Regions from separate parts of the Methylocystis echinoides genome, predicted to be linked through region 1. Evidence: riboswitches for the same ligand, from Rfam matches in the RefSeq annotation. Region 1 holds a riboswitch; the other holds the start of a gene.
The links. A riboswitch is a leader RNA that binds a small molecule or an ion and turns the genes downstream of it on or off. The one in region 1 is predicted to bind thiamine pyrophosphate.

Region 1 (3,397 bases):
CACGGTGACGATTTCGCACGCCGAGGCGCGAACCGCCTCGGCGAGGATGGCCGGCGACGGATAACGCGCCGTGCCGAGCAACAGCCGCGAGCGCAGCGGCGCGTGATAGAGGGTGAAAGGATCGGCGGCGCCCATGGAAAAAGCCTTCAACCTCCCTGCCGCGGCGTGACGATTTCGACGGCGTCGCCCTCCTGCAGTTGGGTTTTCTCGCGATCCTTGTCGCGCACGAACTCCTGATTGAGCGCCGTGCCGACCTTCTGGTCCTCATAGCCCAATTCGCGCAACAGGGCGTCGAGCGTCGTGGCCGACACGTCACGCGGTCGCCCGTTCACCTGAATCCGCATCCATGACCTCCGGGAAATAGGCTCCGTCGAGAACGACCTCGGCGGCGCGGCGCGCGAGCGCCGGGGCCAGCAGGAACCCATGCCTGTAGAGCCCATTGATATAGATCGTCCGGCCGCGCCGGATAAGGCGCGGAAGATTGTCGGGAAAGGCCGGCCTCACGTCCGAGCCCATTTCGACGATCTCCGCCTCGGCGAAGGCGGGGTGAATGGCGAAGGCCGAATTGACGAGCTCCACCACCGAGCGCGCCGTCACGCGCGCGCGCTCCTCATTCTCGATCATGGTCGCGCCGACCATGAACAGCCCCTCGCCGCGCGGCACGACATAGACAGGTCGGCGCGGATGCAGCATGCGCACCGGGCGCGACAGCGAAATCTCGTCGCTGCGCAGCACCAGCATCTCGCCCTTGACGCCGCGCAAGCCAGGAAGCGCGTCACGCGCCGCGAACCCCCGGCAATCGAGGGTCCAGTCCGGGGGCGACGCAAGGTTTTCAGCCTCGACGCCGAAGCGGGTCTCGACGTCTGGCGTCGCGGCGAGGCGCGACGCCAGCGCCTGCATCGCCGCGCGCGGATCGAGATGCGCCTCCTGCGGAAAGAACAGCGCTTGCTCGAAACGGCCGGAAAGGTCTGGCTCGAGCGCCGCGACGCCCCCGGCGTCGAGCCGCTCGAAGCGCGCCGTGCGGCGGGCGAAGTCAGAAAGCTCCGCGCGCTCGCGCGGCGCGGCGATCACGAGACTGCCGGCGACGGTCGCGACGGGAATGTCGCGCGTCCAGAAGCCGAGCGCCTCCTCGCCCAGTTGCGCGACGATGGGCTCGGCGCTTTCCAGCTCGCACCAGGGCGCGATCATGCCGCCGGCGAAGCGCGAACAGCCCTGCCCCGGCGCCTCCTGGCGCTCGACGAGCTCGACCGCGACGCCGCGGCGCGCCAGCGCAAAGGCCGCGCAGAGCCCGGCAACGCCGGCCCCGATCACCCGCGCGCGCATGGCCCGCGCCCCAATCTCGAAAAGCTGGTCACCATCCCTCCGCCAGCATTGGAACTGGATCAGGTTCGAAGGGTCGCCGCGCCCGGCGCCTCATGACGCCCCCGCAGCCTCTCAGCCCCGTGACGGCGCGCAAGCGCCGCCGGGCGGGGCTCCCCCGGCGGGGCGGAGAGTCGCGCGAATGGCCGCTTGCGTCAAGCGACGCCGGCTCGGTCGTCACCGGCGCCCACGGCCCCCTGCGGTCTTGCAAGACTGGCGGGGATGTCCCAAGTTCTGCCCAATGACAAGCGCGCCTCAAGGCAAACCGGCGCGCCCACAGGGGAGTGAAATCAATGTTTTTTGTCACCAAAACGGTGGGGCTGCGGTCCGCCCTGGCGGCGGCGCTCGTCGCCGGCGCGCTCGGCCTCGCCGCTCCGGCGCAGGCGGCCAAGCTCGGCCCTTATTTCCCGATCCCCAACGGCTTCAATCTCACCGGCGTCGCGCGCGACTCGCTGCTGAGCATCCAGTCGAGCTGGCTCAAGAACGGCCTCGATAATCTCGAAAAGGCGAAAAAGGAGGCCGAGGCCGCACACGACGACGCGAAGGTCGCCGATCTCGACAAACAGATCGAGGACGCCAAAGCCGAGATCGCCCTCGCCGGCGACACCACCCCGGGGCCGATTCAAAAAGAGCGCAAAGACAAGCTGCTCACCCACGTCAATCAATGGATCAACGAACTCGATCGCATGGCGACGGAGCAGATGAAGATCGCCATCATGTCGGATGGCGGCGTGGCGATGACGGCTGAGAAGCTCAATCACCAATACTCGACCTTCGCCGACGACCTTCAGAAGGCCAAGCGCGATCAAAGCGTCGAAAACTGGGGCAAGTAGGAGCGGCCCCTCAGGCGAGATCGGCGCGGCGGTGGCCTTCCGCCTACAGCGGAAAATCCTCGAGCGGCGCCGGCTTTTGCAGATCGGAATGCAGCTGCTCAAGCCGCCGCGCGGCGTCGTCGACGGCGCTCGCGACTTTTTCCTCGAGCGCGGCGACGGCCTTTTTCGTTGCGTCGAGCTCGGCGCGCAACGTTGTCACTTCGCGTTCCATCGCCTCCGCCTTGCCCCGGCAGTCCATGGACTCGTCGGCGATGGCCAGCGCCGCCATGACGACGATGCGCTGCTCGCCGATCTCCTTGAAACTGTCCTTCATATTCAGGATCTTGCCCTCGACGTAGCGCGCGAGCTCCTCGAGCCGGGGCTCCTCGCCATCGTCGCAGGAGAGGCGATAGGCGCGGCCGGCGATATTGACCAGGACGGCGGCCATGGCGCTACTCCTCCCCCCGCGCTGCGACGGCGGTCTCGAGCGCGGCGGCGACCCCCGCACTCGCGTGGTCGAGGCGCCGCAGCACCTCGTCGCGGGTTTTTTCCAAGGCGCTGACGCGGGCGAGCGCGTCGTCGAGTTCGAGCGCGAGGCGCCCCCGGTCGTCCTGCATGATGGCGAGCTCCTCCTCGAGCTCGGCGCTGGAGAGATCGTCCTCGAGCCGCACGGCGACCGTGCGCTCGAGCTGTTCCAGCGCGGTCTTGAGGCGCGCAAGCGCGGCGTCGAGCTTTTCCGCGGACTTTTCTGGATGCGTCATCGCCGGGCGGCGCCCTATTTCTCGCGGCGGAAGAGGTTGCGGCCGGCGCTTGCCGATTCGCCGCAGGACGTTGGTAGCATGAATCGGGCCTTTCCGAAGCCGCCTGGACGGAAGCCGCGGGGAGAAACGCCCCGGGCGCCCGCCTTCGCGGCCCGCGCGCGGCGCGCCGACGCGTTGACAGGGGGACGCGAGGTGCTATCACACGCTCGCCTCGACATCACGGCCCGGCGCGCGGCGCGCAGACGCAGCAGGGCGAGAGCCGCCTTTCTCGCGAAACAGGCGGCGACAAGGAGATTTTCCATATGACCGTCAGAGTGGCCATCAACGGCTTCGGGCGTATCGGCCGCAACATCCTTCGCTACATCGTCGAATCCGGCCGCACGGACCTCGAGGTCGTGGCCATCAACGACCTGGGCTCGGTCGAAACCAACGCCCATCTGTTGCGCTACGATTCGGTCCATGGAC
Region 2 (3,397 bases), 1.5 Mb from region 1:
TGACCAGCGCGCAGAAGAAAAGCGCAAAGGCGCCGAGCCGCGCGACCAGCTCGCCGGTCCGCTTCTGGAGCGGGCTCGGCTCGCCCTTGATCGCGGCAAGCGAGGCGCCAAGGCCGCCGACGGCCGTCAGCGCGCCGGTGCGCCCGACGCGCGCAACGCCCGAGCCGCGCACGATCATCGAGCCTGCATAGACGAAGGGCGTGCCGTCGCCCCCCGGATCGGGGAAATCCAGCGTCGCGCCGTCCCCCGCCAAGGTCTTCGTGACCGGCGCCGATTCGCCCGTGAGAATGGATTCGTCGATGACCAGCGCGTCGCCCGCAACAAGCAGGGCGTCGGCTGGAATGCGCTGACCCTCGCCGATCAGGACAATGTCACCCGGCACGAGATCCCGCGCCGGTATGCGCTGCTCAACTCCGTCGCGCCGGACATGCGCCATGGGTTCGGCGAGTCTCTGCAGCGCCTCCAGCGCGCGTTCGCTGCGCAACTCCTGAATGACGACGAGCGAAATAGAGGCGGCCGCGCCGGCGACCATGAACAGGCCTTCGCCCAGATCGCCCACGAAAAGGTAGAGGGTCGCCGCCGCAGCCAACAGGAAGAACATAGGTTCTTTCAGCGTGCGGAGCGCAATTTGCAGAATGCCGCGCCGGGGCGCCTCGGGAGGGGCGTTGGGCCCATATTCCACGAGGCGCCGGGCGGCCTCTTCGGAAGTCAGGCCCGGCAGGCTGGGATGGGTCATGCGGCTCCCGGACGGCGATTCGCTGTGGCCGGAAACTAGCGCGGCTTCGGCGCGCCGAGAAAGCCTCCCCGAGACAAAAGAAAATGGCCGCGAGGGGGGCGCGGCCATCTTGCGCTCAACTGCTTACAAGGGGGCGAAGGTCTTCTGCTTGCCGTCGTTGGTTTTGATCGTGACGGCGCGGACATAGCTGCAGCCGCCAAAGCCCGGCAAGGGGCTGTCGCTCTTGGCGGGCACCGTAAATTTCTCGCCGATCTTGTAGGCGTGATGGAGAACCTTGTCGTTTTCGGCCACGGGGCAATCGCCGCCGTTGACCACAATGGCGTCGACGACGACCTGGTCCTTCTTGACGTCACATTTCACCGAGCCGTCGTTTTTCTTGGCGCAGTCGACGGCGTCGTCGCCGGCGTAGGCCAGGGTGGGCAGAATCGCGAAGAGAAACAGAAACTTTTTCATGGCATCTCTCGGTTGGCCGGAGGAGTTGGTTCGACAGAGCCTCACGCTCGCGCCCCAAGGCGAAGCACAGTTACAAAAAAGAAATGTGACGCCCCCCGGCCCGCAGGACGGCTCGGCCTGCGCGGCGGCGCCTTGCCCCCGTGAACTCGACGCGCTAGCTTCCGCCCATTGGCGAGGGGCGCCGCGCGTCGCGGCTGAGAAGCACCCATCGAACCTGATCCGGGTCATGCCGGCGGAGGGAATGCCAGGGGCAGGGCGGCTCGCGCCCTTCAGGCCGGATTCCGCGCTTCGTCTGCATCATCCTTCCAATCCGCTCCCCTTGACGGAGCGCGATTACTGGAGCGCGACCATGAACCTGCACGACAAACGCACGCCCCTGACCGTCACCACCGGCCCGATCGGCAAGTCGCGCAAGGTCTATTCCTCGCCCGCCGGACGCCCTGACATCCGCGTTCCCTACCGCGAGATTCCGCTCGATCCGTCCTCCGGCGAGCCGCCGCTGCGCGTGTATGATCCGTCCGGCCCCTACGGCTGCGAGAATTTCACCCCCGACCTCTCGGCGGGCCTGCCGGCGGCGCGGCCCTGGCTTTCGACACGCGCCGGCCTCGAGATCTATCAGGGGCGTGAGACCAAGCCCGAGGATAACGGCTTCGCGGAAGGCGACCGGCTGGTCCCGGCTTGCCCCGCCGAGCGCAAGCTCTATCGCGCGGCCGGCTCGGGGCCTGTCACCCAGCTCGAATTCGCCCGCGCGGGGATCGTCACGGAAGAGATGATCTATGTCGCGCATCGCGAGAACCTTTGCCGTGAGCGCGCGCTCGACGTCGCGAAAGCGCGCATCGCCGACGGCGAGAGCTTCGGCGCGGATATTCCGGAATTCGTGACGCCCGAATTCGTGCGCTCGGAGATCGCCCGCGGGCGCGCCATCATTCCGGCCAACGTCAATCACCCGGAGCTGGAGCCCGTCGTCATCGGCCGCAACTTCCTGGTGAAGGTCAACGCGAATATCGGCAATTCGGCCGTGACCTCTTCCGTCGCGGAAGAGGTCGAGAAAATGGTCTGGGCGTCGCGCTGGGGCGCAGACACGGTGATGGACCTCTCCACCGGCCGCAATATCCACAACATCCGCGACTGGATCATCCGCAACGCCGCCGTGCCGATCGGCACCGTGCCGATCTATCAGGCGCTGGAAAAGGTCGGCGGCGACGCGCTGAAGCTCGATTGGGAGGTCTTCAAGGACACGTTGATCGAGCAGGCGGAGCAGGGCGTCGATTACTTCACCATCCACGCTGGCGTTCGTCTCGCCTATGTGCCTTTGACGGCAAGCCGCGTCACCGGCATCGTCTCGCGCGGCGGTTCGATCATGGCGCGCTGGTGCCTCTCCAAGCACAAGGAGAGCTTCCTCTACGAGCGCTTCGACGAGATTTGCGACATCATGCGCAAATATGACGTCTCCTTCTCGCTGGGCGACGGGTTGCGCCCGGGCTCCAACGCCGACGCCAATGACGCGGCGCAATTCGCCGAACTGGAGACGCTCGGCGAACTCACGAAGATCGCCTGGGAGAAGGGCTGCCAGGTCATGATCGAAGGCCCCGGCCATGTGCCGATGCACAAGATCAAGGCCAATATGGACAAGCAGCTCAAGGCCTGCGGCGAGGCGCCGTTCTATACGCTCGGGCCGCTCGTCACCGACATTGCGCCGGGCTACGACCACATCACCTCCGGGATCGGCGCGGCGATGATCGGCTGGTTCGGCACGGCGATGCTCTGCTACGTCACGCCGAAAGAGCATCTGGGCCTCCCCGACCGCGACGACGTGAAGACCGGCGTCATCACCTATCGCATCGCCGCGCATGCGGCGGACCTCGCCAAGGGCCATCCGGCGGCGCGCGAGCGCGACGACGCCATGAGCCGCGCGCGCTTCGACTTCCGCTGGTCCGACCAGTTCGAGATCGGCCTCGATCCCGACACGGCGCGCGAGTTCCACGACGAGACCCTGCCCAAGGAGGCGCACAAGGTCGCGCATTTCTGCTCCATGTGCGGCCCGAAGTTCTGCTCCATGCAGATCACGCAGGACCTTCGCAAGGAAGCGGCCGCCATCGCCGAACGCGAGAAGGGCCTCGCGGAGAAAGCGGAGGAGTTTCTGGAGAAGGGCGCGGAGATTTATGTCGCGCGGTGATGGCGCTGCGAGCGTCAGCCGCTCGCGTAAAT

Region 2: it holds a riboswitch for thiamine pyrophosphate, as region 1 does, so the genes downstream of both, thiC (phosphomethylpyrimidine synthase ThiC) here and RVU70_RS05355 (FAD-dependent oxidoreductase) in region 1, are expected to answer to the same signal.

What each region holds. Positions count from the first base shown of each region.
Region 1 is NZ_CP156084.1:1,126,342-1,129,738, forward strand. Features, by position in the region: gene RVU70_RS05345 (thiazole synthase) at 1-135, opposite strand, end outside; gene thiS (sulfur carrier protein ThiS) at 147-344, opposite strand; gene RVU70_RS05355 (FAD-dependent oxidoreductase) at 313-1,323, opposite strand; TPP riboswitch at 1,340-1,489, opposite strand; gene RVU70_RS05360 (hypothetical protein) at 1,653-2,192, shown strand; gene RVU70_RS05365 (cell division protein ZapA) at 2,236-2,619, opposite strand; gene RVU70_RS05370 (DUF4164 family protein) at 2,624-2,932, opposite strand; gene gap (type I glyceraldehyde-3-phosphate dehydrogenase) at 3,235-3,397, shown strand, end outside.
Region 2 is NZ_CP156084.1:3,418,734-3,422,130, forward strand. Features, by position in the region: gene RVU70_RS16750 (cation-translocating P-type ATPase) at 1-736, opposite strand, end outside; gene RVU70_RS16755 (hypothetical protein) at 860-1,189, opposite strand; TPP riboswitch at 1,354-1,448, shown strand; gene thiC (phosphomethylpyrimidine synthase ThiC) at 1,539-3,365, shown strand; gene RVU70_RS16765 (Uma2 family endonuclease) at 3,380-3,397, opposite strand, start outside.